DNA from 3 places in the Cupriavidus sp. 10L45 genome. Region 2 is predicted to be linked to each of the others. Evidence: predicted binding sites of a transcription regulator. Region 2 holds the regulator's gene; each other region holds the start of a gene.

Region 1 (9,518 bases), on a different contig from region 2:
ACGCGCTCACCACCATGCTATGCGAGTAGCCCAAATCTAGAGACAGGAGGTGTGCCATGCGCCAGGAAACCCTGCGGCAGGACCCGCCAGCCCGACTGACCCGTCGGCACCGCCAGCGCGGCGCCATCGGCATCATGATGCCGTTCATGCTGATCTCGGTGCTGTCAGTGGGCGCGCTGGCGGTGGATGTCGCCCATCTGGCCATCGTACGCAACGAGTTGCAGAACGCCGCCGATGCCGCCGCGCTGGCCGGGGCGGCCGGGCTGTTCCCGGCCAATCCCAAGCCCGCCTGGACCGCGGGCGTCACCAAGGGCACGAACGCCATCAGCCTGAACAAGGCCGCCGGCGTCACGCTGACCAGCGGCACGGTGCAGGCCGGCTACTGGAACCTGACCGGCACGCCGGCCGGGCTCCAGCCGCAGGACATCACGCCGACGTCCAATGACGTGCCCGCAGTGCAGGTGACCATCAGCCGGGGGGCGGGCAGCAACGGCGGGCCCGTGCCGACCCTGCTGGCGCAGGTCTTCGATGGCGCCGCGGCAAGCACCACCGCCACCGCGGTGGCGGTGATCGCAGCGCCGGGCATCATCGGCAACGGCGGGCTGTTCCCGGTGGCCCTGAGCCAGTGCCTGTACAACAACTTCTGGGACAGCGCCACCAACCAGCCCAAGCTCGATCCGGCGACCAAGAAGCCCTACCTGTTCCGCATCGGGTCCGCCTACCACTACGGGCCGTGCGAATCGGGCCAGTGGACTACGTTCAAGTCCACCGACAACAGCGCCACCGCCACGCGCGACCTGCTCCAGAGCGGCAACCCGTCGCCGGTGGCCATCGGCGACAAGATCTGGATGCAGGACGGTACCAAGACCTCGAACTACAACTATGTGGGGGTCAACCAGGACTACCTGCTGCCGGTCACCTCGTCGCTCAACCCGGGCTCGCTCGGCCCGATCACCGCATTCGCGGCGTTCCATATCACCGCCTCGGTGGGCGGCAGCGGCAAGTACATCGAGGGCTACTTCATCCCCAACTTCAAGGTCACGAACAGCGGCGGCGGCGTCGGGCCGTACTACGGCGGCTACGTCCCCCCGCGCCTGGCCCACTAGCCAGGAAAGGAGCCAGTGGCACGGCCGGGCCTCCGGGCACGGCCAGCCCCTCGCGCTGCCCCCCATGAGCAGCGCCGAGGCCCCCCTGGCTCCTCTTTTGCAGCCTGGTCTTGACCAGGCTGTCTTTTTTTTGAAGAATCGATCGCACACCAACATGGCGAGTCCGGGAGCCCCCATGAAGTTGCGCATCCTCAGCGACATCCACCTGGAGCACAACCAGACCGACGCGATCCCCGCGTGCGCGGCGGACCTCGTGATCCTGGCCGGCGACATCGCCAACGGCCGCGACGGCATCGACTGGGCCGCCCGCACCTTCGATGTGCCGGTGGTCTACGTGCCTGGCAACCATGAGTACTACGAGAACAACTTCGACACCGTGGACCGCCTGATGGCCGAAGCGGCGGAGGCGGCGCCCAACGTGGCGCTGCTCAACGGCGCCGTGGCCGAGTACGCCGATGGCGACGGCCGCCCGGTGCGCGTGATCGGCACCACCTGGTGGACCGACTACTGCCTCTACGGCACCGACCGCATCGACGACGCCATGCAGGCCTGCGCCCGCGTGGTGGTGGACCACCGGCTGATCGAAACCACCGACGAGGCCGGCCAGCATCGCCCCTACACCCCCGCCGACGCCCTGGCCCGCCACCGCGCCGCCACCGCCTGGCTGACGGACACCCTGGCCGAACCCTTCGACGGCAAGACCGTGGTCGTCACCCACCACGGCCCCGACCTCGGCAGCCTGGACCCCCGCTACGCCCACGACATCGTCTCCGCCGGCTTCCTCTCCCGCCGCCCCGACCTCGTGGCCCAAGCCGACCTCTGGATCCACGGCCACACCCACACCAGCTTCGACTACTGGATCGACCAGTCCCGCGTAGTCTGCAACCCGCGCGGGTATATATCGAGACGAACGGGCAACCCGGAGAACCCGGTGTTTGATTGGGGGCGGGTGGTGGAGATCTAGACCCCCGCCCCCTCCGCCCCCAAACAAAAACCCCCGCGAGCTTGCGCCCGCGGGGGTTTTTGTCAGACGTTGACGAAGCCCGAAGGCCTCGTCTGGTCCGGCGTGATTTACATCATGCCGTCCATGCCGCCCATGCCGCCCATGCCGCCCGGCATGGCCGGAGCCGACTCTTCCTTCGGCGATTCAGCCACGGCGCAGTCCGTGGTCAGCATCAGCGAAGCAACCGAAGCGGCGTTTTGCAGCGCGGTGCGGGTCACCTTGGTCGGGTCCAGCACGCCCATTTGCACCAGGTCGCCGTACTCGCCCGAGGCAGCGTTGTAACCGTAGTTACCGTTGCCTTCGATCACCTTGGCCACCACGACCGAAGCCTCTTCACCAGCGTTCAGCACGATCTGGCGCAGCGGTTCTTCCATGGCGCGCAGCACGATCTTGATACCGGCGTTCTGGTCGGCGTTCTCGCCTTGCAGACCCGAGATCGCAGCGCGGGCGCGCAGCAGGGCCACACCACCGCCGGGGACGATGCCTTCTTCCACGGCAGCGCGGGTGGCGTGCAGCGCGTCTTCCACGCGTGCCTTCTTTTCCTTCATTTCGACTTCGGTGGCAGCGCCAACCTTGATCACGGCAACACCGCCGGCCAGCTTGGCCACGCGCTCTTGCAGCTTTTCACGGTCGTAGTCCGAAGTGGCTTCTTCGATCTGGGCGCGGATCTGCTTCACACGGCCTTCGATGGCCGAGCCGTCGCCGGCGCCGTCGATGATGATCGTGTTTTCCTTGCCGATCTCGATGCGCTTGGCTTGGCCCAGGTCGTTCAGGGTCGCCTTTTCCAGCGTCAGGCCGATTTCCTCGGCGATCACGGTACCGCCGGTCAGGATGGCGATGTCTTCCAGCATGGCCTTGCGGCGGTCGCCGAAGCCCGGGGCCTTCACGGCAGCGGTCTTCAGGATGCCACGGATGTTGTTCACCACCAGCGTTGCCAGGGCTTCGCCCTCGACGTCTTCGGCGATGATCAGCAGCGGACGGCCAGCCTTGGCCACTTGCTCCAGCACCGGCAGCAGGTCACGGATGTTCGACACCTTCTTGTCGAACAGCAGGACGAACGGGCTGTCCAGGGCAACAACCTGCTTTTCCGGGTTGTTGATGAAGTACGGCGACAGGTAGCCGCGGTCGAACTGCATGCCTTCCACGACTTCCAGCTCGTCGGCCAGCGACTTGCCGTCTTCCACGGTGATCACGCCTTCCTTGCCAACCTTGTCCATGGCTTCGGCAATGCGCTCGCCGATCGAGGCGTCGCTGTTGGCCGAGATCGCGCCAACCTGGGCGATTTCCTTGCTGGTGGTGGTGGGCTTGGACAGCTTCTTCAGCTCTTCCACGGCAGCGCCGACAGCCTTGTCGATGCCGCGCTTCAGGTCCATCGGGTTCATGCCGGCGGCAACGAACTTCATGCCTTCGCGGACGATCGACTGGGCCAGCACGGTAGCGGTGGTGGTACCGTCACCGGCGTTGTCGCTGGTCTTGGAAGCCACTTCCTTGACCATCTGCGCGCCCATGTTCTGGAGCTTGTCCTTCAGTTCGATTTCCTTGGCCACGGACACGCCGTCCTTGGTCACGGTCGGGCCGCCGAAGCTGCGCTCCAGCACCACGTTGCGACCCTTCGGGCCCAGGGTCACCTTCACTGCGTTGGCGAGAATGTTCACGCCTTCGACCATCTTGGCACGGGCGGCGTCGCCGAACACTACGTCTTTTGCTGCCATGTTCTGTTTCTCCTGATCTGTACGAGTGACGCGTGGATTACTTGTTGACCACGGCCATGATGTCTTCTTCGCGCATGACCAGCAGTTCCTGGCCATCCACCTTCACGCCTTGGCCGGCATACTTGCCGAACAGCACGCGGTCACCCACCTTGACGTCGAGGGCAATGTTGTTGCCCTTGTCATCCTTCTTGCCGGGGCCGATGGCGAGGACTTCGCCTTGATCGGGCTTCTCGGCAGCATTGTCGGGAATCACGATGCCGGATGCGGTCTTGGTTTCATTGTCCAGACGCTTCACGATCACACGGTCGTGCAGAGGACGCAGGTTCATACGGACTCCTAGGTACAAAAAGTGAGTTTTGATTCACAAATGGCCGTCTGAAGGCGACGGCCAACGGTTTTCGGGTACCGCAAGGGCTCTGTTAGCACTCACCCCCGGGGAGTGCTAATTATAGGGACGAGGGTTGTCGTTTTCAAGACAGGGGCTGAATACGGGGTTTCCCTACACAAGGGTTTACCCTATGACTTATGATCCGCCGCAACCGTGGAGTCTATATCTTGGCGAATCCAATTCCGAAGTCGATACCGATGCCGAACGACCCGGACCTCGTGCCGGGCATGCCTTACCGCCACTACAAGGGCGGCGCCTACCGTGTGACCGGCCTGGGCCGCTTCGAGGCCGACCTGGCGCCCGTGGTGGTCTACGAGTCCATGCGCGACCGCTCGATCCTGTGGGTGCGCACGGCGGAAGTCTTCACCGAGCCGGTGCGGACCGACGCGGGCGAGATGCCCCGCTTCGCGCCGGACTGGCCGGCCGCGCTGGCCCGCCTGGACTTCCTGCCGCGCCAGACCGTGCTCCAGGCGCTGGCGCTCTATGAGGCGCCCTATCGCCGCTACCACGACCGCACCCATGTGCTCGAGATGTTCGAGGTGGCGCACGCCCGGGGCCTCGCGCTGAACCCGGCGCAGGCGCTGGCGGTGCTGTTTCATGACGCCGTGTACGTGCCCGGCTGCGAGCACAACGAGGCCGCCTCGGCGGCGTTGATCGAAACCATGGTGGATGAGGTGGACGACGACGTGCTGCGCCAGGCCATGCAGATCGTGCTGGACACCCGCGCGCACACGCCGACGGCGCCCGACGCGGCCACGGTGCTCGATCTGGACCTGTACCGGCTGGCGGCCCCCGCCGAGGCGTTCGACGCCTATACGCAAGCCGTGTTCGAGGAGAACCGCGCGCTGCTGGCCCGGCGCACCGGGCTGGCCGGCGCGGCGCTGCACGCGGCCTTCATGGCACGCCGCGTGGGCTTCCTCACTACGCTGGCGCAGCGCGAGCGGCTGTTCCTGACGCCCGCCTTTGCCGATGCCGAGCAAGCCGCGCGCAACAACATCGCCCGGATCGCGGCCGCCCGGCCCCCGGCTTAGTCGAGTCCGCTGCTGTCGAGGTAGCCCAGCGCCTCGCGCACCGCGCGGCGCGCCTTGAGCACATAGCCGACCCGGCGGTCGCGAATGACGAGGACGAGCACCTCGGCCTGCACCATCTCGCTGAAGTGATGGGCCGCGCGATGGAGGGTGAGCCCGGCAAGCTGGGCGAGCTGGTCGGCCGGCAGGCCGTCATCGCCGGCCTCGAGCAAGGCGCGGCAGATGGCCGCGCGCGCGGGCACGGCGAGCAGCGCAAACGTCAGCGCGCTTTCCTGAGTGGCCATGTCCAACCCCGTGTCGTGATGGTTGCGTTCGTTTGTACCGTGCTGACGCGGCAAACGCAAGTCTGCGGTCCGGGTGTTGCGCTGACCCCTCATCCGGCAGGCCGTGCCGGTCACCACGCGTATCGCACGCCCACACGCACCGCGTATTGGTAGTAATCCTGCTGGCCCCATGCGCCGGACACGCTGGTCCAGCCCGACCACGACTTGTTCAGCGCCAGGTTCATGCCCACCTTGGCTTCGAAGCGGTTGCGCGGGTACATCGAACCCAGTTGCACCTGGTTGAAGGCGATGTGGCTCTCGGTGTCCGAGTACCACCAGTTGAGCGTGACATAGGGTTGCAGCTTGCGACCGTCTTCGCGCACGAACGTGCGGTGCGTTCGCACGCCCAGCCGCGTCAGGATGCCGCTCGCACTGGCGCCACGCACGCGGGTGCCGTTCGGCTCGTCGATGTCGCTCTCGTTGTAGTCGACGTAGATCAACTGCGCCTGCGGTTCGACGACCCAGCCGCCGCGCAGCGGCATGGCATAGCCGACCTCGCCAGACACCGCCAGCCCGTTCGCGCTGTACTTCACCGTGGGCAACTGGTCGCCTTCCACGCGGTTGCTGAACCAGCCGTACTGGAACCATGCGTCGGCATAGGCGCCGTGCTTCTTCTCGTCGTCCTGGTACCAGGTGCCGTAGATCCCGAGGCTCCAGCCCTCGACCTTGCCTTTCGCGTGTGCACTGTTGGCTTGCGCCTCGGCATCGCTGCTGGCGTAGCCGTAGCTGCCCATCACGCCCGCATGCAGGCGGCTCGCCACGCCGCCCGCCTGCCACGTCGCCAACTCCGCGCCGCCTTGCAGCAGGAACGAATCGGTGCTGGTCTTGAACACGCCATCCTTGCTACGCCCGCCTTCCCACTTGCCCACCATGCGCAGCCAGCCCGCACCCGGCTTGCCTTGCCCCACGAGGCCCACCCCCTCCGCATACTGCGGCTCGCCGCGACGATCATGCAGGCTATGCACGAACATCTGGCCCGACAGGCGTTGATTGGCAAGATACGCGCCCACCTCTGGCCGATACAGCGGACGTACCGGCCTGGGCACATCGGGCACAGGGTCCGGCGCCGGGCTCGGAGCGGGGCCCGGCGCGGGGTCGGGCGGCGGCGGAGGCGGGTCCTGCTCGGAGCGCAGGTACCAGGCTTGCGGCGCGGTGCCGTCGATGCTGCCCCGGAACAACCGGTATTCATAAGGGCCGGCCACCGCGCGGCCGTCGATCGAGAACGCACCGGCCTGCGTCGTGCCGCCGTTGATCGTATCGACGAGCTGGATGCCGCTCGCGCTCGTGACCAGCCCCGGCCCCCCCGCATTCGTCACCCGTAGCCTGGACGTGCCGGAGGCGGTCCCGCCGTCGATCACCAGCTTGTCCGATGGCGAGCCATCGCCACCCAGATAGGTGTTGAGCCCGATGACGCCGTCGCCGCTGTACTGGCCGACGGTCAGCGTCTTGAACACCCCGCCCACCGGTGCGGAGAACAGGATCTGGCTTGGGTCGTTGTTGAGCGTCGTGAGCCGCGAGTCGCCGGTGAGGTTCCACGTGCTGTCCCGCAGGACGAGATTCGACGTACTGCCTGCCTCGGTCAGCGCCGCACCGGTCAGCGTGGAGCCGGCGTCAGCATTCAGGTTCAGCGTGCCGCCACCCGTGACGTTGAACAACGCCCCGCTGCCATGCAATGATGACGTTGTCATCGACACGTTCATCGTCCCCCCGTTCATGGCAATGCCAGCGCCCTGCTGGGAGACGAGGGTCGAACCCGCAGCGGTCAGCGTGCCCGCGCCGCCGGCCGCTTCGTATTGCACCGCGTTGGCGCCGGCGCCACTGGCCGTGACCGTGCTGTCGACCAACGACAGCACACTGTCGCCACGCACACGAACGCCATGCGACCCCGTACCGCTTGTGTTGACGGTGACCCCGGTCGCCGCGAGTGAGGCGCCGCCCACGGACGCGCCTGGAATGATCGCCGCATCCGGATCATTCACGGCACCCACCTGGTCAGGTTCGCCCGAGCCCACCGTGCTGAGGCCCACGGCGTCATTGCCCGTCGTTGTCACGGAACCACCGTTCATGACAAGTCGCGCGGCGTTCCTCGCCGTAGCGCCTTCGCTGCCCACGCCACGCGTGGTCACGGCGACGTTGCCCGCGGTCAGCGTGGTCTGCGTGATGGCAACCAGCCCGATGGCGCCATCACCCGACGTCTCCACCGAACCGCCCGTCATCGTTACGGATGCCGGCGTGCCCGTTCCCGCGCCCGCAGCACGTGCTCCATAGGCGGTGGCGCCAGACGTGCTGATCCGCACGCCATCGGCCACGACCACGCCACCTGCCCCGCCCGCACTGTCGCCGTAGGCCACCAGACCGTCACCGTCAGCGCCCGTCGTCGTCACCGTGCCGCCGCTTACCTGGACACGCCCTGCGGTCAACGCCACGACACCCGCACTGCCAGGGCCCCGCGCTGTCACGCTCGTATTGGTCAATGTGGTCACGCCGCCGGCAATCGCGTTGGCGGCCCGCGCCTGGTTTCCATCGGCTTCAATCGACAGGTCGCGGGCGTTGATCGTCGATTGCACGTCTTGCGCGACAAGCCCCCGCGAAAACCCGCCGGCCGCCAGGACGAAGCCGCCCACCAAGTCGAGCTTCGCGCCAGTATCAGCCACCACCGCGGTGCGCAGCCCGCCCGTGGCAATGACCTCGATGGTCCCTCCCGTGTTGTCGAACGTTCCGGCTGCGCCGCCGCGCACCCATAACCCGGTACCTGCCACGCGTATCAACCCTGCGTTGGTGCCTGCCAGCGTATTGGCGCTGAAGACGACCCCATTCAGGCCAGAAACCTGGCCCGTGGCGCCCTGCGTGAACGTCCCGCCCTGCACGAAGATGACCGTGTCCTGCCCCCCTTGCAACAGTCCGTTGTTGGTCACCGTGCCGGGCGCGCCCATGTGGATGGCACGGTCTCCGCTGGAGATCGTGGCGCCGGCGTGATTGATCACCGTCGCCCCGCTATTCGCGTACAAGCCGCCGAATGGTCCGGCCCCCGTCGTTGCCGAGGTGCTCACCGTGCCGTAATTCTCGAAGCGTGAGCCACCCGGAGTGAGAGCGTCAAGGGAGATCCCGTCATTGGTTCCCGTGATCGTGCCGCGATTGACGAGATTCCAGTTCCGCGTGTTATTCGCATTCAGGCCATCATCCGTGGCTACCGCGATAACGGTACCGGCGGGCGCCTCAAAGTTCGTCGCCGCAGGATCGAGCGTCTGCAAACGGACCGTGGAGGTCGAGGATGGAACGGTGACGACTTGCGCATGAAGCAGTGAATATGGCGCCACCAGCGTTGCCGCAGCGAGCTTCGCTTTGAAGGTTTTCATATGCGCCCTCTCTAGAAACATCCTTGTCAGAGTCTGCGTGGACTGCGCCATCACGCGGCATCGACGTGAAAGTACAACCATCCTAGGCGCTGAAAGAGGTACGTCAAATGATGATGTTTTACATCGCCACAACACATCCTCGGGGGATGTGCGAGTGACTGCGCGCGACAATTCAGGCCCGTCAGATTCGGGGCGGAACACTACTGTCAGAGGAGGATGGAGGCGCGGCGTCGCCGCTGGCACGTAACAGCGGTGTCGCTGTCGGTGATGGCCCCTCTCCCACTTGCAGGATGCATGGCAGGAGAGGGGCGGGAGGTGAGGAACGGTATCTGGCCGACGCGGCCAGCGTGCCTCAGACCACGAACGGCAACTGGCGCTGGCGCTTGCCAGTGAGGCGGAACAGCGCGTTGGCCACTGCCGGCGCGATGGCCGGCACGCCCGGTTCCCCGAGGCCGGTCGGGTTGTCCTGCGAGGGGACGAAGAACACGTCCACCTGCGGGGCGTCCGGCATGCGGGGCGGCGGGTAGTCGGGGAAGTTGCTGTTCTTCACCGCGCCGTTCTCGATCTCGATGGCAAACCCGGGCCGGGTCATCGACAGCCCG
Region 2 (9,518 bases):
CGCGCGATCTTTTCGGTGTTGCCGGCGTACCACGCGCGGGCGTCGGCATGCGGGAACAGCTTCGGCAGTTGGTCGTGGAAGTGGTTGTCGAAGGCGATGATCGCGGTGACAGGCGCCGAGCGGGTCTTCTCGACGTTACCGGCAGACACGCATTCCAGCAGCCGGGCCTTCTCGGCGGCCGACTTCACGAACACGATGCGGGCCGGGCTGCTGTTGGCGGCGGTCGGGCCGAACTTCATCGCTTCATAGATCTGCTGCAGCAGGGCGTCGTCCACGTGCTTGTCCTGCCACACGTTGTGCGTGCGGGCTTCGGTGAACAATTGTGCGACTGCTGCCTGATCGATCGATTTCATTGCGCGTCTTCCCGGTTTCTGGATGAAAGAAAGCGCGATTGTACCGATCGATGCGCGGAAAGCCGAGCAACGGCTTTCACGATGTTCCTCAAATCCTTTCGTCGACGGCGGTGTCTGGCTGGGCGGTGCCGCTGGCGCGACGCGTGAGCCACAGCACCCCGGCCAGGATCAACCCACCGCCGATGGCCTGCGTGGCGCCAATGTGCTCGCCCAGCAACATTGCCGCCAGCAGCACCGTCACCACCGGCTCCAGCGTGGACAGCATCGACGCCTTGGAAGCGCCCAGCCGCTGCAAGCCCGCGAAGAAGGTCAGGATGGCCAGCACCGTGGAGACCAGCGCGATGGCGATCAAGGCGAGCCAGCCGCCGGCGTCGCCCGGGAACTGCGGCGGCACGCCGGCGCCAGTGCGCAGGATGCCGACCGTCACGTAGACCACCGCTGCTGCGGTGCAGATGACCGTGGTGGTGGCGATGGCGTTGACGCCGGCCGTCACGCGCGCGCCCACCACGATATAGATCGAGTAGATCACCGCCGCCGCCACGCCCAGCGCGATGCCGAGCGGGCTGCCCTCCCCGCCGCCCACTGTCAGGCCGGCGCCGACCGAGCACAGCACCAGCGCGATCACCGCCGCGTTGGTCAGCTTTTCCTTGAGAAAGATCGCCGCGAGGATCGTCACGAACAGCGGGTAGAGATAGAGCAGCAGCGCCACGAGGCTGGCCTGCGCGTAGTTCAGCGCCGTGAAGAAGCAGTAGGACTGGCTGACGTAGCCGATGCCGCCCATCGCCGCCAGCGCCAGCACGCGCCGCCACGGCGGCAGACGGATGCCGCGCGTGCGCATGACCACGGCCATTGCCACGGCGGCGAGCACGAAGCGCACCGCCAGCAGGCCATAGACATCAGCGCCGGCGGCATAGGCGTAGCGCGCGAAGATCGCCATGGCCCCAAAGGCGCTGGCGGACAGCGCAATCATCAGCACGCCGGCGAGCGTGTGGCGGGCCTGGCCGAGGGTGGCGGAAGCGGTCATGGGCGGTGCGAAGAAGCGGGAAGGAGACACCAGGAAGCCCGCATTCTACTTGTGCGCGGCGGGCGGCCGGCAGCGTTCGGAGGGCTCGTTTACAATACCGCCCATCATGTTCAATCCCTCAAGAGAAGAAGTCCGCCGGTTCTTCTGCGACGCGTGGCAGAAACGGGTGGCGGGCAATGTCCTCACCCCGCTCGAAGTGATTGCCGTCGACTGGATCGACGAGCATCCCGAATACCACCCGCTGCTGACCGATACCGAAGGCGCGCTCACGCGCGACTACACGCCCGAAGGCGGCCAGACCAATCCGTTCCTGCATCTGGCGATGCACCTGTCGATTTCCGAACAGGTGTCGATCGATCAGCCGCCCGGCATTCGCGCGGCGTATGAGGCACTTTCGCGGCGACTCGATTCCCAGCACGAGGCCCAGCACCAGATCATGGAATGCCTCGGCGAAATGCTCTGGAATGCACAGCGCACCGGTATGCCGCCAGATGGGCAGGCCTACGTCGACAATATCCGCCGCCGCGCTGCCGGCTGACCGGCTTACCCCGCACTTTTCACACCAACAATTCGTCACAAGATGCCCGCGAGCCACGTGTTAGGCTGTCGGGCATTCCAAACTCTGACGTGTCCCCGGCCCCTGCGCCGACGCGACGCGCACGATCCATGTCTCTCTCCGTGCCTCGCCGCGCCGGCTTCGGCAGCGCGGCTCTCCTTTCGTTCGCCCTGTTGGGCCCGATTTCCGCGCACGCCGCCGTCTCGCTGCTGCAACCGCCGCGCGTGATCGACGGCACGCGCCCCTTCACGCTCACGCTGCTGGTCAGCGCCGACCAGTCGACGCGGCGCTACGCGGTGCCCGATACGCTCCAGGTGAGCGCCACCGGCGATCTCGCCGCGCCCGTGCGGATCGAGATGAAGCGCACCGGCGGCGGCCCCTCCGTGCTGAACCTGCGCCACGGCGACATCCGCACCATCACCTATACCGCCGACTGGCCGGCCGGCATGCGTGGCCAGGTGCGGCTCGACGTGGCCGGCATCGACGCCGCGCCGGTCGTCGTCTCGCTGAACCGCGCGCCGCTGCCGGGCGAAGTCCCCGCTGCACCCGCCGTAGCGGCCACGGCCCCGGGCACCGCCGCGACGGAGCACAAGGATCTGGCTTCCGCCCAAGGCACGCCGCAGCCGGATGGGGCAACCGTACCCGTCACGCCGATCGTCACCGCCGCCAACGGCGGCACGCCGGGGCCCTCGCCGGCCGACCTGCGCGACGCGCAGCGCCTCTCGTTCAACGAGCCGATGTACCTGATGTTCGGCGGCCACGACGGCGCCAACGCCAAGTTCCAGATCAGCTTCAAGTACCGCCTGTTCGAGGGCGAGAACCCGACCTCGAAGAGCGTGCTGGACAACCTGTACTTCGCCTACACGCAGTTCTCGCTATGGGACCTGCACGACGAATCGCGCCCGTTCCGCGACACCAACTACCGGCCCAGCCTCTATTACTACCTGTCCGATACGGGCGTGAAGAACAGCGTGATCAGCCGACTCTCGCTGGCCACCGGTTTCGAGCACGAGTCGAACGGGCGCGATGGCGACCAGTCGCGCAGCGTCAACACGCTGTTCCTGAAGCCGACCATGTATTTCGGCGACCAGACCGACTGGCACTGGCGCGTGGCGCCCAAGGTGTACGCCTACGTCGGCAAGAGCGACAACGAGGACATCGCCCACTATCGCGGCTACATGGACCTGCTGGTGGCCTATGGCCGGCCCGATTCGTGGGAGTTCGCCGCCACGCTGCGCAAGGGCACGCGCAAAGGCTATGGCAGCGTCGACGCGCAGCTCACCTACCCGCTCGCGCGGCTGCTGCCGGGCACGGCGGGATACCTGATGGCCGGCTACTTCTACGGCTACGGCGAGAGCCTGCTCGACTACAACCAGAAGACGCCGTGGCAGTTCCGTATCGGCTACGCGCTGTCGCGCTGATCAACCGGCCAGCGGCTTGCCCTCGGCCTTGAGCCGCGCGTTAGCCACGGCGGACGCAAACTGCCCGTGGCCGTGCCAGCCCGTGGCGCGGCCCAGCTTCTTGCCCCGCTGGAAGAACATGAACACCGGAATGCCGTGCAGGCCGAAACGCTTGCCCAGCTCGGGGTGTTCGTAGACGTTGGCGTGCAGCCAGCGCAGGTTCAGCGCCCGAATCGGGTCCGGGTTGGCGAGCATCGCCTTCTTGGCCATCTCGCAGTTGAAGCAGTCCACGCCCCAGAAGAACACGCAGACCAGGTCTTCGCCGGCGGCGGCGATGGCCGCGTCGATGGTGCTCCCGTCGACAGCCTGCATGGCGAAGGCGTCGAAGGCGCGGTGATCGAGATGATCGGGATGGGGGGATTGAGCGTCGTCTGACATCGCACGGTTCCTGGAAACAACAACGCCCGGGCGTTCAGGCACCGGGCGTCGGGTCAGGCTTGGGGGTTTCCGGCTTGCGCGGGATTTAGCGCGGCGCCGAGACCGTCACCAGTGCCGGGCGCAGCACGCGCTCGGCAATCATGTAGCCGCGCTGGAGCACGTTCACCACGGTGTTGGGCTCCTGCTCGGACGGCACCATCGAAATCGCCTGATGACGATGCGGGTCGAACTTCTCGCCCACCGGGTTCAACTCGACGATCTTGCCGCGCTCGAAGGCGGCGGCCAGCTGGCGGGCGGTCAGCTCCACGCCTTCGCGCAGCTTCTTGAGGTCGCCGGTGTTGTCGGCCAGCGCAGCCTGCAGGCTGTCCATCACGGGCACGAGGTTGTCGGCGAAGTTCTCGATCGCGAACTTGTGTGCCTTGCTGACCTCGTCCTGCGACCGGCGGCGGATGTTCTCGCCCTCTGCCGTGGCGCGCAGGAACAGCTCGTAGTTTTCCTTGGCCTTGGCCTCCAGGTCGGCCACCTGTTGCGTGAGGCGGGCCACGTCATCGCCGGCCGGGGCGTCCGTGCCAGGCTGCTGGGCGCGCAGGGCATCGTCCGCCGCCTGCGGCGTGCTCGAAGCTGAGGATGGCGTCTGGGTCTGGTTCTGTTCTTCCATGTCGATCCGTATCAAATCTAAAACTCGGCCCGCCTGGCGCAGGCCGTCGGGTGGGTCGGGATGCCAAACCGGCAAGTCTAGCCGCAGTTGGCGCCACTCCCCGTTTTTTCAAGTGTGAAGGGGGCGAGACGCCGAAATACGCGGTTACAAAGCCGTGATTGATGCAATCTGGTGTTCATTGCTTTGCTGCAACGCAATGACTAAGATCTATCAATGAAAAATGACAAAAATAACGGGAGCACGCTGTGAATCATTTTGGTGCATCCTTCGGAAGGTTCGCCATGCACAAGCTGCCTGTTGTTACCGTGTGCCTACTCGCCGCGCTGTCGGTGATGACACTCTTCATCTGCGCCTCCGGCGCGTTCACGCCGCGTGAAACCGAGTATGGCAGCGGCAAGGCGGTGTTCAAGCACTACATCGTTCCGTACTTCCCGTACAACCGCTGAATCCCTAATTTCTGAAATCGTCGATCCGGCGCCGGTCGCGCTTGGTCGGGCGGCCCTGTAGCTGCGCCGTCGGCTCAGGCTGCATGCGCCGCCGTTCCGCCTCTTCCTGACGCCGGGCCTGGCTTGCCGGCGTTTCTGCATACAGCGTCTGCGCCACGGGCGCCGACCCGCGCGAGGCGGCCACGCCCTTCACCTCGATCTCCCAACGCTGCTGGTGCGCGTCGATCATCACGGCGTCGCCGGGCTTCACTTCGCGTGAATTCTTGACCGGCTGGCCGTTGACCTCCACCCGGCCCCGCTCCACGGCCTCGGCCGCCAGCGAGCGCGTCTTGAAGAACCGGGCGCACCACAGCCATTTGTCGATGCGTTGCCGGGCACCCGCCTCGAAGTCCACATCCATCGTCTAACTCCTTGATTCCTTACGCCGCGGCACCGCGGGTCTGCGCCCGCGAGCGCCGCGCTTCCAACTCGTGCGGATGCGGCTGGCGCAATGGCCAACCTTGCAGATGCTGCAGCGCGATCTCGGCCAGCCCGGCAATCCAGTAGTCCGCATCATTCAGGCAGGGAATGAAATGGAATTCCTGGCCGCCCGCCACGCGGAATTCGGACTGCCCTTCCATGGCGATTTCCTCGAGCGTCTCGATGCAATCGGCCGGGAAGCCGGGGCAGAACACGTCCACGCGATGCGTGCCGACCTTGCCGAGTTCGGTCAGCGTCGGCGCGGTATAGGGCTGGAGCCATTCCGCCTTGCCGAAACGCGACTGAAACGTCACTTGATACTGACCCGCTTGCAGGCCGAGCGCCTCGCCCAGCATCCGCCCGGTCTTCAGGCATTCGCAATGGTAGGGGTCCCCCAGATCCAACAATCGGCGCGGCAGGCCGTGGAAGGACAGGATCAGCTTGTCGCCCCGGGCAAAGTCCGGCATGCCGTGCTGCGCCCAATAACCGCTCACCTGCTGCTGCAGGGCCGAAATATAGGCCGGATGATCGTGAAAGTGCTTTATCAGTCTCAATTCCGGCTGATTTCGCCAGCCGGCGAGCACGCGAAAGACCTCGTCGAACGCGGTGGCCGTGGTCGTCCCGGAAAACTGCGGATAGAGTGGCAATAACAGCACTTGTTCCGTACCCTGCCGGCGCAGGGCCTCCATAACCGAAGCAATCGACGGATTGCCGTAGCGCATGGCGCAGGCCACGGTCACGTCGTGGCCGAGCCGGTGCATGTGCTGCTGGAGCGCGTGGGCCTGACGCTCGGTGTGCACCAGCAGCGGCGAGCCGGTCATGTGCGCCTCGCGCAGCCAGATCGATTCGTACTTCATGGCCGAAGCGCGCGAGCGGAACGGCAGGATCAGCCCGTGCAGGATCGGCAGCCAGGCCAGACGCGGGATCTCGACCACACGGGGGTCGGACAGGAACGCCTTCAAATACTGCCCCACCGCCTTGGGCGTGGGCGAATCCGGCGTGCCCAGGTTGATAAGCAGGATGGCCGTGCGGGGCGCCTGGCCATGCTGGTAAGCCGGTTCTGCCGAGAACGTCATAGGGTTTCCGGAAATGGCGGGCGCCACGCACGCGCTGTCACGTGGCGTGCCCGCAAGCTGCCATCAGTTCTGGGAGAGCGCGCTCGAGAGCAGCCGCGCGGTGATGTCGACGATCGGGATGACCCGTTCATAGGCCATCCGCGTCGGGCCGATCACGCCGAGCGTGCCGACGATCTGCCCATCGACACCATAGGGCGCGGTAATGACGGCCATGTCTTCGAGCGGCACGAGCTGGCTTTCGCCGCCGATGAAGATCTGCACGCCCTGCGCGTGGCTCGAGACATCGAGCAGCTGCAGCAGGTTGGTCTTGTGTTCGAAGACATCGAACAGCCGGCGCAGCTTGTCCATGCTGGACGACAGGTCTTCCACCTCGAGCAGCTTGCGCTCGCCGGAGATGAACACCTGGTCGTCATCCTCGGCCATGGCGCTGCTGCCCGCCTCCACGGCGGCCTGCATCAGCGCTGACATATCGCGGCGGATGTCCTGCAATTCCACGCGCAGATGGCTGCGCACGGCATCGAAACTCATGCCGGCGTAGTGGGAATTGAAGAAATTGGCCGCCTCGATCAGCTGGGCGGGGGTGTACGGCAGTTCGGTCTGGATGATGCGGTTCTGGACGTCGCCCTCGGGGCTGACGATGATCAGCAGGATGCGCTTCTCCGACAGGCGCATGAACTCCACCTGGCGGAACGACTGGCCCCGGCGCGGCGTCATGATCACGCCGGCAAAGCGGGAGAGGTTCGACAGCGTATGCGCGGCGGCCGTGATCATCCGCTGCGGCCCCAGCTGCTGTCCGCCCAGCTGGCCCTGGATCTGGCCGGTCAGCGCGGCCAGTTCGGCGGTCATCTCGATGGTGCCGCCCTCCAGCGGGCGCGCCGTGAGCATCGAATCGACAAACAGCCGGTATCCGCGCGGCGTGGGAATCCGGCCGGCCGACGTATGCGGGCTGGCGATGAACCCCATTTCCTCGAGGTCGGACATCACATTGCGGATGGTCGCCGGCGAGAGATCGAGACCCGAGTACTTGGACAGGGTGCGCGAGCCCACGGGCTGGCCTTCGGCGATGTAGCGCTCGATCAGGGTCTTGAGAAGCGTTTTCGAACGTTCGTCCATAGTGCCCCGATTTTAAACAACTTTCCCCGGTTCGGGCGGGCTTCGCACCGGTGCGTGCCCGCCTACTGACAATGGTCACGGCGGTATGGTCTAATCCCGGCATGTCTGCCCCCCAGAACCCAGCCATCGCCCCCGCCGCCGCGCCCCGCGCCGCGTTCCAGACCGTTGCCCTGGTCGGCCGGTACGCGACCGCCGGCATCGAGGGCCCGCTCGAGGAACTGGCCGCCGTCATCTCGCGCAACGGCCAGGACGTGGTGTTCGAGCGCGAAACCGCGCAGGCGACCGGCCTCTCCGGCTACCCCGTCTTCTCGGCCGACGAGATCGGGCGCGAGGCCGACGTGGCCGTGGTGCTCGGCGGCGACGGCACGCTGCTGGGCCTGGCCCGCCAGCTGGCCGGGCTCAATGTGCCGCTGATCGGCGTGAACCATGGCCGGCTGGGCTTCATGACCGACATCCCGCTCGAAGACGTGACGCGCGCCCTGCCCGAGATGCTGGCCGGCCGCTACGAGGCCGAGACCCGCATGCTGCTGGAATCCCGCGTGATCCGTGACGACGGCGTGATCTTCTCCGCGCTGGCGTTCAACGACGTGGTGGTCAACCGCTCGGGCATTTCCGGCATGGTCGAGCTGGCCGTCTCGGTGGACGGCTATTTCATGTACAACCAGCGTTCGGACGGCCTGATCGTCTCCACGCCCACCGGTTCCACCGCCTACGCGCTGGCCGCCGGCGGACCGATCCTGCATCCTACGCTGTCTGGGCTGGTACTGGTGCCAATTGCTCCGCACGCGCTGTCCAATCGCCCGATCGTGCTGCCGCACGACGCCGAAGTGACGATCGAGGTGGCCACCGCGCGCGACGCGAGCGCCAATTTCGACATGCAGTCTCTGACCTCGCTGCTGCAGGGCGACCGGATCGTCGTGCGCCGCTCCAGCAAGACCGTGACCCTGTTGCATCCGGTGGGCTACAACTACTACGCCACGCTGCGCAAGAAGCTGCACTGGCACGAATACCCGACCGAGGACAACCGGCTCTGAGCCGGCCCCCACTCCCCCCAAGGCCACGATGCTCCGCAGCCTGTCCATCCGCGATTTCGTCATCGTCGATACGCTCGACCTCGACTTCACCACCGGCTTCACCGTCTTCACCGGCGAGACCGGCGCCGGCAAGTCCATCCTGATCGATGCACTGGCCCTGGTGCTCGGCGAACGCGCCGACGCCGGCGTGGTGCGCGAAGGCAGCACCCGCGCAAGCATCAGCGCCACCTTCGGCACGCACGCGGCGCTGGACGCCTGGCTGGCCGAGCGCGAACTGTCCGGCGACGAAACCGGCCTGGACGGCGAAGGCACCGTGCTGCTGCGCCGCACCGTCGATGCGGGCGGGCGCAGCAAGGCGTTCATCAACGGCACGGCGGCCACGCTGACCCAGTTGCGCGAGGTGGGCGACCAGCTTGTCGACATCCACGGCCAGCACGCCCATCAGCTACTGCTCCGCCCGGACGCCCAGCGCCACCTGTTCGACGCCCACGCAGGCCTGACCGAACAGGCCGGCGCGGTGGCGGAGGCGTGGCGGGCCTGGCGCGCCTGCGTGCGCCAGCGCGAAGCCGTGGAGTCGCAATCGCGCGAAATGCAGCTCGAACGCGAGCGCCTGGAATGGCAGGTTGGCGAACTCGACAAGCTGGCGCCGCAGGCGGGCGAGTGGGAAGAGATCCAGGGCGAATACAACCGCCTCTCGCACGCGGCCGGCCTGATCGACGGCAGCCGCGCCGCGCTGGACGCGTTGTCCGAGGCCGATGGCGCCGTGCTGTCCGTGCTCAACAGCGTGGTGCACCGCATCCAGCAACTGGCCGATGTCGATCCCGCGCTACGCGACGTGCTCGCCGCGCTGGAACCGGCGCAGGTGCAGGTCGAGGAAGCCGCGCATTCGCTGACGCGCTACGTCGACCGGCTCGAACTCGATCCGGAACGCCTGCAGGCCGTGGAAGCGCGCATGCAGGCA
Region 3 (9,518 bases), on a different contig from region 2:
CGTCCTTCGCCTCCTCCGCCACGCCCAGCGTGTGCTTGAGGTACTTCAGCACGCGCAGGTTGTTCAGCGGATGGATCTCGCAGGCGATTTCCTGCGCCAGTCCGCGCACGATGGCGCGGTCCAGCGGGTTGGCCGGCAGCAGCGGCGGCTCGGGGTGCGTTTCATCCAGGTATTCGATGATCGCCATCGACTGGATCAGCGGCTTGCCGTCGGCCACGAGCGTCGGCACCACGCCATCGGCGTTGAGCGCGCGATACTCGGGCTTGAGCTGCATGCCGCCTTCCTTGAGCAGGTGCACTCCCGCGTACTCGTACGGCAGGCCCTTCAGTTCCAGCGCGATACGCACGCGGAACGAAGCCGAGCTGCGGAAGTAGCTGTAGAGCTTCAGCATCGGCTCAGGCCACCTTGACGGTCAACTCGCCCACACCCTCGATGCGGCACAGCATGACGTCGCCCTTCACCACCGGGCCCACGCCTTCGGGCGTGCCGCTGTAGATCAGGTCGCCGGGCTGCAATTCGAACAATTTCGAGAGGTACGACACCATCTCGGGCACCGACCAGATCAGGTCCGACAGATCGCCGCGCTGCTTCTCCACGCCGTTCACCGCCAGCGTGACCGCGCCCTTCTGCGGATGGCCGATCTCGGACACCGGCAGGATCGGGCCGATCGGCGCCGATTTGTCGAATGCCTTGCCGGTCTCCCAGGGGCGGCCGGTCTTCTTCGATTCGTTCTGGAGGTCGCGGCGCGTCATGTCCAGGCCGAGGGCGTAGCCGTAGACGTGGCTGGCGGCCTGCTCGACCGGGATATCCTTGCCACCCTTGCCGATGGCCACCACCAGCTCCACTTCATAGTGGCAATTGCTGGTGCCCGGCGGGTACGGGAAGGTGCCTTCGGTGCCGTCGGCCACGTAGCTCACCGCGTCGGACGGCTTGCAGAAGAAGAACGGCGGTTCACGATCCGGGTCCGAGCCCATTTCGCGCGCATGGGCGGCATAGTTGCGGCCCACGCAATAAACCCGGCGCACGGGAAAGCTTGCGCGGCTACCGCGCACGGGGACGCCAACGGGGGCTTGCGGCTCGAAAACGAACTCGGTCATCCAAACTCTCCAGACTGTTTTTCTGATGGAATCCGCGCCGGCGCGGCGCGGTAGGCCAAAAGCATACACCCATGCGTACGGCCGCATACAGTGGCGAATGAGCACCCTCCCCGCCCGCACGCGGCTGGTGCATTGCACAACTGTGGCGCTGCGGGCCGGCCCGGCCCGCACTAGTTCGCGCAGTCCCTTACCCGCCCATCCATCCGCCGTGCCCCGCCACGGCCCACCGTCCGCACCGACCCCGGGCGGACCCGCCCCGCGCTGCCTCCAGATCGGGATTTCCGGCAGGTTTTCCGCGCGCTTGTGCGCCGCAACGACGCTGGCACGTGGCTTGCGTTATCGCCTGCACGGCCAACGACGGCCGCGTGGTACCGAAGCACGAAGCTCGAAGCACCCGAACTCACAACCTGAACAACGCGTCCGCGCTGTCCACCATGGCACGCGCGGCGGGACAACGGCGTCCTGAACTGCAAGCTGGCGAAGGCGGGCTGCGGGTCGGGACGCCTTTTTCTTTTTTCGGAGCCATCGCCATGCCCTCTCGCCTCAAAGACGCCAAGCCCCTGCCCGCAGCCGTGGTCCCGGCCATCCCCGACGCAGCCCCAGCCAGCCAGAGCCGGCGCCGCGTGCTGGCCACCATCGCCGGGGCCGGCGTGATGACGCTGGTGGATCCGCTGGTGCGCAGCGGCGCCTGGGCGGCCGGCTCCGACGCCCCGGAAAAATCCGAAGTCCGCATCGGCTTCATCCCGCTGACGGACTGCGCCTCGGTGGTCATGGCGTCCACGCTCGGCCTGGACAAGAAGTACGGCATCAAGATCACGCCGAGCAAGGAAGCCAACTGGGCCAGCGTGCGCGACAAGCTCGTCAACGGCGAACTCGACGCCGCCCACGTGCTCTATGGCCTGATCTACGGCGTGCAGCTCGGCATCGGCGGCCCGAAGAAGGACATGGCCGTGCTGATGAACCTGAACCACAACGGCCAGGCCATCACGCTGTCATCGAAACTCGCCGAAAAAGGCGCGAAGGACGGCGCCAGCCTGAAGGCACTGATGATGAAGGAGCGGCGCGACTACGTGTTCGCCCAGACCTTCCCCACCGGCACCCACGCGATGTGGCTCTACTACTGGCTGGCCGCCAACGGCATCAATCCGATGCAGGATGCCAAGGCCATCACCGTCCCGCCGCCGCAGATGGTGGCCAACATGCGCGTGGGCAATATGGACGGCTTCTGCGTGGGCGAGCCGTGGGGCGCGCGCGCCATCGCCGACAAGATCGGATTTACCGTGGAAACCACCCAGGCGATCTGGAAGGACCACCCCGAGAAGACGCTCGGCACCACGGCGGAATTCGTCCAGAAGAACCCCAACACCGCACGGGCGATGGTCGCCGCCATCCTCGAAGCCTCGAAGTTTATCGACGCCTCGACCTCGAACCGCCGCAAGACCGCCGAGACCATCGCCGCCAAGTCCTATGTGAATACCGACATGGACATCATCCTGGACCGCATGTTGGGCCGCTACAGCAACGGCCTGGGCAAGACCTGGGACGACCCCGATTCGATGAAGTTCTACCAGGACGGCGCGGCCAACTACCCGTTCCTGTCCGACGGCATGTGGTTCCTCACGCAGCACAAGCGCTGGGGCCTGCTCAAGGAGCACCCGGACTACCTGGCCGTGGCCAAGCAGGTGAACCGGATCGATATTTTCAAGCAGGCCGCCGCCGCCGCGCAGGTGGCCGTGCCCAAGAGCGATTTCCGCACCGCCAAGCTGATCGACGGCGTGACCTGGGATGCCACCAAGGACCCCAAGGCCTATGCCGATGGATTCAAGATCAAAGCCTGACCTCGTCGTTTCCTTGATGTCCCGCTGCCCTCACTTCAGGAGCCAGACGTGAATGCCATTGCCCACCCCGCGCCGGAAGGCACACCCGCCATGACTTCGGACCTTGTCGACACCGACACCAAGGAGCAAACCCGCCGCCGGGCGGCGCAACTGGCCGCGCAGGAGCGGATGGCCGCCCGCCGCGAGGCGCTTGGCGCCGTCGTACGCAAGACGGTGCCGCCGCTGGTCGGCTTCGTCCTGTTCCTGCTGGTCTGGCACGGCATTGCCACGATGATTCCGGCGATTCCCACGCCGGGCGCCACCTGGAACGCCGCCGTGCCGCTCTTCTCCGATCCGTTCTATCGCAACGGGCCGAACGACCAGGGCATCGGCTGGAACATCCTCGCCTCGCTGGCGCGCGTGGCGGCGGGCTTCGGGCTGGCGGCGGTGGTCGGCATTCCGGCCGGCTTCCTGCTGGGCCGCTTCGCCTTCCTGAATGCAATGGCGGCGCCGGTGATCAGCCTGCTGCGCCCGGTTTCGCCGCTGGCGTGGCTGCCGATCGGGCTGCTGCTGTTCAAGGCGGCCAACCCGGCCGCCATCTGGGCCATCTTCATCTGCTCGATCTGGCCGATGATCATCAACACGGCCGTCGGCGTGACGCGCGTGCCGCAGGACTACCTGAACGTGGCGCGCGTGCTCGATCTATCCGAATGGAAGGTGTTCCGCAAGGTGCTGTTCCCGGCCGTGCTGCCCTACATGCTGACCGGCGTGCGGCTCTCGATCGGCACCGCGTGGCTGGTGATCGTGGCGGCCGAGATGCTCACGGGCGGCACCGGCATCGGCTTCTGGCTCTGGGACGAGTGGAACAACCTCAAGGTGGAGCACATCGTCATCGCCATCTTCATCATCGGCGTGGTGGGCCTGATCCTCGAGCACCTGCTGCTCGCGCTGGCCCGCCGCTTCAGCTACGGCAACAACTGACCGCCCCCCCGAAGGAGCCATCGCCATGGAAAAGTTTGTCAGCATCGAGAACGTGGGCCAGACCTTCAAGACGCGCAAGGGGCCGTTCGTGGCCCTGCGCGACATCAACCTGGGCATTGCCGAGGGCGAGTTCATCACGCTGATCGGGCATTCGGGCTGCGGCAAGTCCACGCTGCTGAACCTGATTGCGGGCCTGACCACGCCCACCACGGGCGCGCTGATCTGCGCCGGGCGCGAGATTGCCGGACCGGGGCCGGAGCGCGCCGTGGTGTTCCAGAATCACTCGCTGCTGCCGTGGATGACGTGCTTCGAGAACGTCTACCTGGGCGTGGAGCGCGTGTTCGCCGCCACGGAGAGCCGCGCCCAGCTCAAGGCGCGCACCCAGGACACCCTGGCGCTGGTCGGCCTCACGCACGCCGAGAACAAGTATCCGCACGAGATTTCGGGCGGGATGAAGCAGCGCGTGGGCATCGCCCGGGCGCTGGCCATGTCGCCGAAGGTGCTGCTGATGGATGAGCCGTTCGGCGCGCTGGACGCGCTGACCCGCGCCCACCTGCAGGACGAACTCATCAAGATCGTCGCCCGCACCCAAAGCACCGTGGTCATGGTCACGCACGATGTGGACGAAGCGGTGCTGCTGGCGGACCGCATCGTCATGATGACGAACGGTCCGGCGGCCACGGTGGGCGAGATCCTGAAGGTGGACCTCCCCCGCCCGCGCGACCGCGTGGCGCTGGCCGACGACAAGGGCTACCACGCCTGCCGCACCGCCGTGCTGGACTTCCTCTACCGCAAGCAGCGCAACCCGGCGCTGCGCGAGGCAGCCTGACCCCGGCGGGGATGCGTGGGATGGCGGGCGTGGGCGAAGCCGCCCTGCTCCGCTATCATGAACGGCAGAACGATCCACATATCCCCTCCCGCCATGACATCTGCCGCCCCGACCCTTCCGCCGTTTTCGGCCAGCAAGTACATCAAGGAGATTGGCCGCGGGGTCAATGGCGCCCGGGCGCTGCCCCGCGAGGACGCCCAGGTGCTGTTCGATGCGATGCTGGCCGGCCGCGTCTCCGACATCGAACTGGGCGCCGTGCTGATGGCCTACCGGATCAAGGGCGAGGCGCCGCACGAGCTGGCCGGCATGCTCGAGGCCGCCCACGGACACTGCGCCGCGCTGGCGCCGCCGCCGGACAAGCCCGTGGTCGTCATCCCCAGCTACAACGGCGCGCGCAAGCAGCCGAATCTGGTGCCGCTGCTGGCGCTGCTGCTGGCGCGCGAAGGCGTGCCGACGCTGGTGCACGGCTCGCGCGAGTTCAACGGCCGGGTGACGAGCATGCAGCTGTTCGAGGCGCTCGGCGTGCCGCTCTGCGCCACCACGCAGGCCGCGCAGGACCAGTTGCGCGACGCCGCCAATCCGCTGGCCGTACTGCCGATCGATGTGCTGTCTCCAGCGCTTTCGCGCCTGCTCGACAAGCGTCCGATCATCGGCCTGCGCAATTCCTCGCACACCATCGTCAAGATGCTGCAACCGGTGGGCAGCCACACGCCGGCCGAGGCGCTGCGGCTCTATAGCTACACCCATCCGGAATACCGCGAGACGCTGACCGATTACTTCTCCCACGAGCCCGCCAACGTGCTGCTGGCGCGTGGTACCGAAGGGGAAGTGGTGGCGGATGCCCGCCGCAGCGGCCGCATCGACTGGCTGCACGACGGCCATCAGCGGACGCTGGTCGATCCGGTAGGCGGGTCGATTGGCGACGTGCCCGAACTGCCGCCGGGCACCGACGTCGGCCTGACCGCCGCCTGGATTCGCAAGGTGCTCGATGGCGACGCGCCGGTGCCGGCGCCCATCGCCACGCAGGTAGCGACCATCCAGGACTGCCTGAAGCAGGCCACGCGCGTGGCCTGGACGAGCCCGGTCTGACGATTACGGACGATTACGGACGATTAGAGCCGATTAAGGCCGGCGCGGAGGCAGCGGAATCCGCTCGGTCTCGCCCGGCACGTGCGGGAACTCGTCGTTCTCCCAGCGGCGCGCGGCGTCGTCGATGTCTTCCTTGGTGCTCGCCACGAAGTTCCAGTAGATGAAGCGATGGCCGTCGGTCGGATCGCCGCCCAGCAGCATCACGCGCGCGGCGGTGGTCGCGGTCAGCGTGGCCGGCTCGCCCGGCACCAGCACGGCGAGGTGTTCCCCCGCCAGCGCCTCGCCATCGATCGTCACATCGCCTTCCACCGGATAGAGCCCGCGCTGCACGTGCTCGGGCGGAATCACCAGCGTCGCGCCGGCTTCCATGTCGATGGCCACGTAAAGCGTGCGGCTGTACACGCGGACCGGGGATTCCGCGCCGAAGGCGTCGCCGGCAATCACGATCATCCGCACGCCGGGCAGCTCCAGCTTGGGCAACGTGGCGCCCGGGTGGTGGTGGAACGACGGCGGATCCTTCTCATGCGCCTTCGGCAGCGCCACCCAGGTCTGGATGCCATGCAGCAGCGGACCGGCCTGGCGCGCGGCGTCTGGCGAACGCTCCGAGTGCGTGATGCCGGTGCCGGCGGTCATCCAGTTCACGTCGCCAGGGCGAATCACCTGCTCGCTGCCGAGGCTGTCACGGTGCATGATCTCGCCTTCGAACAGATACGTCACGGTCGCGAGGCCGATATGTGGATGGGGCCGCACATCCATGCCATTACCCGGCGGCATCGACACAGGACCGAGGTGATCGAAGAAGATGAAGGGGCCCACGGTCTGCGTGGCGGCGGCGGGCAGCAGGCGGCGGACCGTGAACTCGCCGATGTCCCGCACATGGGGCTTGAGCAAGTGTTCGATGGCAGACATGACAGGACTCCTGGCAATGGGATAACAACGGGAAAACAGCGGAAAGCTGGCCGCCAGTGTAGCGAAATGTGCAATACAGCATCCCGAAATCACGATGAAACCGATCGGGGCGAGTTCCCTCTAATCATGGTACGCGACGCTGGCGGCCCGCCAGCCCTTGCCAGACAAGGCGCGGACGCCGCACCGAGGCCCATTAGACTATCCCAACAACGACATTCATTGTCCGGAACTATCAACCCTATAGAAGCTCTAACTTAGCACTCGCCGAACCTGAGTGCTAATATGCGTTGCAGTGCAGTGACTCTTCCGATTCTGGAATCGAGGCACGCCGGCAACCTACCGCCGGATGCGAAAGGAGCAATAAGCGTGACCGCAGTTCTGTCTGCCGACCCAACCAAGATTTCTGGCCGTCTGCCGATGGCCCCCAAGAATGCCGCCGCTGGCAGCCTCGCGCTCGCCTTCCCGGCCGCAGTGGGCAATCTGGATAGCTACATCCAGGCTATCCACCGGATTCCGCTGCTGACCGCCGAGGAAGAGCAGCGCCTCGCGCGCGACCTGCGCGACCATGAATCCGTCGATGCCGCCCGCCGGCTGGTGATGTCCCACCTGCGTCTGGTGGTGTCCATCGCCCGCCAGTACCTGGGCTACGGCCTGCCGCATGCGGATCTGATCCAGGAAGGCAACATCGGCCTGATGAAGGCCGTGAAGCGCTTCGACCCGGATCAGGGCGTGCGTCTGGTGTCGTACGCGATGCACTGGATCAAGGCCGAAATCCACGAATACGTGCTGAAGAACTGGCGCATGGTCAAGGTGGCGACCACCAAGGCCCAGCGCAAGCTGTTCTTCAACCTGCGCAGCCACAAGACCGGCGCACACACGTTCACGCCCGAGCAGGTGGAAGCCGTGGCGCGCGAACTGAACGTGAAGCCCGAAGAAGTGATGGAGATGGAGACCCGCCTGTCGGGCGGCGACCTGGCGCTGGAAGGCCAGATCGACGACGGCGAGGAGGAATTCGCCCCCATCGCGTATCTGGCGGACAACCACAACGAGCCGACCCGCGTGCTCGAGGCCAAGCGCCAGGACCGCATGCAGGTCGAAGGGCTGGTCGAGGCGCTGGAGCGTCTGGATGCCCGCAGCCGCCGCATTATCGAGGCACGCTGGCTGGACGTGAACGACGACGGCTCGGGCGGCGCCACGCTGCATGAGCTGGCCGACGAGTTTGGCGTCTCCGCCGAGCGCATCCGCCAGATCGAGGCGGCCGCGATGAAGAAGATGAAGGGTGCGCTGGCGGCTTTCGCCTGATCCTGCGCTCCCCGCAATGCAGAAGGGCCGGTCTTGCGACCGGCCCTTTTTTTGTCTTGCCTTCGCCTTACGACAGCAGTTGCTTCAAATCATGCGCGATCGGGTCCGGCCCCTGGCCGTGGCGCAGGAACAGGCGCAGCTGGCCGTTGGTATCGAACACATAGCTGCCGGCCGAGTGATCCACGGTGTAGTTGTTCGGCGAGGTGCCCGGCACCTTGGCGTAGAAGACCTTGAAGTCCTTGGTCACCTTCTTCAGCGCCGCCTCGTCGGCCGGGCGCAGGCCCAGGAAGCGGGCGTCGAAGGCGGGCACGTACTGGCCCAGCAGCGCACCCGTGTCGCGTTCCGGGTCCACGGTCACGAACAGCACCTGGACCTTGTCGGCGTCCGGGCCGAGCTTGTCCATCACCGCCTTCAGCTCGGCCATCGTGGTCGGGCAGACGTCCGGGCAGTGCGTGTAGCCGAAGAACATCACCACGGCCTTGCCCTTGAAGTCAGCCAGCGTGCGGGTCTTGCCGCTCGGGTCCAGCAGCGAGAAGTCCTTGCCGAACTCGGTGGCGCCCGAGATATCCACGTTCTTGAACGAGGGCTTGGGCTGCCCGCAGGCGGCCAGCAGAGCCGTGCAGAGTGCCAGCAGGCAGAGGCGGCGGAACTGGGCAAGGAGGGACGGAGAGCCGGGGAGAGTCATCGGGATACGCGGTGGTCGGGAGAGGTGCCCGGAAGTATCGCCGATCACATCGGCGCTGGCCTCCGGGCGCGGCAAGATGCCGCAGGCGGGCCATCAGACCTGCGGCACGAACTTGAAGTAGTGATCCACCAGCAACGCCGCGAACAGCAGCGAGAGGTACAGGATCGAATAGCGGAAGGTGCGTTGCGCTAGCGCGTCCGAGTAGTTGCGGAACAGCTTCCAGGCGTAGCCGAGGAACACCAGCCCCAGGCCCAGCGCGGCGGCGAGGTAGATATAGCCGCTCATGCCGTAGACGAACGGCAGCAGCGTGGCGGCGATCATCACCAGGGTGTACAGCAAAATGTGGAGCAGCGTGTACTGTTCGCCATGGGTGATCGGCAGCATCGGCAGGCCGGACTTGGCGTAGTCGGCGCGGCGATACAGGGCCAGCGCCCAGAAGTGCGGCGGGGTCCAGGTGAAGATGATCAGCACCAGGAACCACGCCTCGGCCGGCACCGTGCCGGCCACGGCGGCCCAGCCCAGCGCAGGCGGCATGGCGCCCGACAGCCCGCCGATGACGATGTTCTGCGGCGTGGCCGGCTTGAGCAGGATCGTGTAGACCACGGCGTAGCCGAGGAAGGTGGCGAAGGTCAGCCACATCGTCAGGTCATTGGCGAACACGTGCAGCAGCCACATGCCGGCGCCGCCGAGGATGGCCGAGAACACCAGCGTCTGCGCGCTGGAGATCTCACCGGTGGCGGAAGGCCGCCACGCGGTGCGGCGCATCAGCGCATCGACTTTCTGCTCGACCAGGCAGTTGATGGCGAACG

What was found. Region 2 encodes HrcA, which represses chaperone genes, less so after heat shock. Its sites were predicted from a motif close to TTAGCACTCNNNNNNNNNGAGTGCTAA; they were not measured.
Region 1: the regulator HrcA is predicted to act here: its motif matches at 4,241-4,267, upstream of groES (co-chaperone GroES).
Region 3: the regulator HrcA is predicted to act here: its motif matches at 6,977-7,003, upstream of rpoH (RNA polymerase sigma factor RpoH).

The regions. Positions count from the first base shown of each region.
Region 1 is NZ_JBFTJC010000012.1:100,451-109,968, reverse strand. Features, by position in the region: gene AC1DFU_RS21280 (TadE family protein) at 1-29, shown strand, start outside; gene AC1DFU_RS21275 (TadG family pilus assembly protein) at 57-1,106, shown strand; gene AC1DFU_RS21270 (metallophosphoesterase) at 1,282-2,070, shown strand; gene groL (chaperonin GroEL) at 2,178-3,821, opposite strand; gene groES (co-chaperone GroES) at 3,859-4,149, opposite strand; gene AC1DFU_RS21255 (DUF1653 domain-containing protein) at 4,407-5,240, shown strand; gene AC1DFU_RS21250 (helix-turn-helix domain-containing protein) at 5,237-5,521, opposite strand; gene AC1DFU_RS21245 (autotransporter family protein) at 5,632-8,568, opposite strand; gene AC1DFU_RS21240 (xanthine dehydrogenase family protein molybdopterin-binding subunit) at 9,269-9,518, opposite strand, start outside.
Region 2 is NZ_JBFTJC010000005.1:173,516-183,033, reverse strand. Features, by position in the region: gene AC1DFU_RS10910 (malonic semialdehyde reductase) at 1-353, opposite strand, end outside; gene AC1DFU_RS10905 (DMT family transporter) at 442-1,377, opposite strand; gene AC1DFU_RS10900 (DUF1841 family protein) at 1,484-1,915, shown strand; gene AC1DFU_RS10895 (phospholipase A) at 2,044-3,354, shown strand; gene AC1DFU_RS10890 (thioredoxin family protein) at 3,355-3,771, opposite strand; gene grpE (nucleotide exchange factor GrpE) at 3,857-4,429, opposite strand; gene AC1DFU_RS10880 (hypothetical protein) at 4,711-4,875, shown strand; gene AC1DFU_RS10875 (RNA-binding S4 domain-containing protein) at 4,880-5,275, opposite strand; gene hemH (ferrochelatase) at 5,295-6,410, opposite strand; gene hrcA (heat-inducible transcriptional repressor HrcA) at 6,474-7,523, opposite strand; gene AC1DFU_RS10860 (NAD kinase) at 7,625-8,557, shown strand; gene recN (DNA repair protein RecN) at 8,586-9,518, shown strand, end outside.
Region 3 is NZ_JBFTJC010000003.1:41,941-51,458, forward strand. Features, by position in the region: gene maiA (maleylacetoacetate isomerase) at 1-388, opposite strand, end outside; gene AC1DFU_RS06085 (fumarylacetoacetate hydrolase family protein) at 396-1,097, opposite strand; gene AC1DFU_RS06090 (CmpA/NrtA family ABC transporter substrate-binding protein) at 1,628-2,935, shown strand; gene ntrB (nitrate ABC transporter permease) at 2,984-3,895, shown strand; gene AC1DFU_RS06100 (ABC transporter ATP-binding protein) at 3,921-4,724, shown strand; gene ybiB (DNA-binding protein YbiB) at 4,818-5,813, shown strand; gene AC1DFU_RS06110 (pirin family protein) at 5,847-6,722, opposite strand; gene rpoH (RNA polymerase sigma factor RpoH) at 7,140-8,024, shown strand; gene AC1DFU_RS06120 (SCO family protein) at 8,092-8,709, opposite strand; gene cyoE (heme o synthase) at 8,803-9,518, opposite strand, start outside.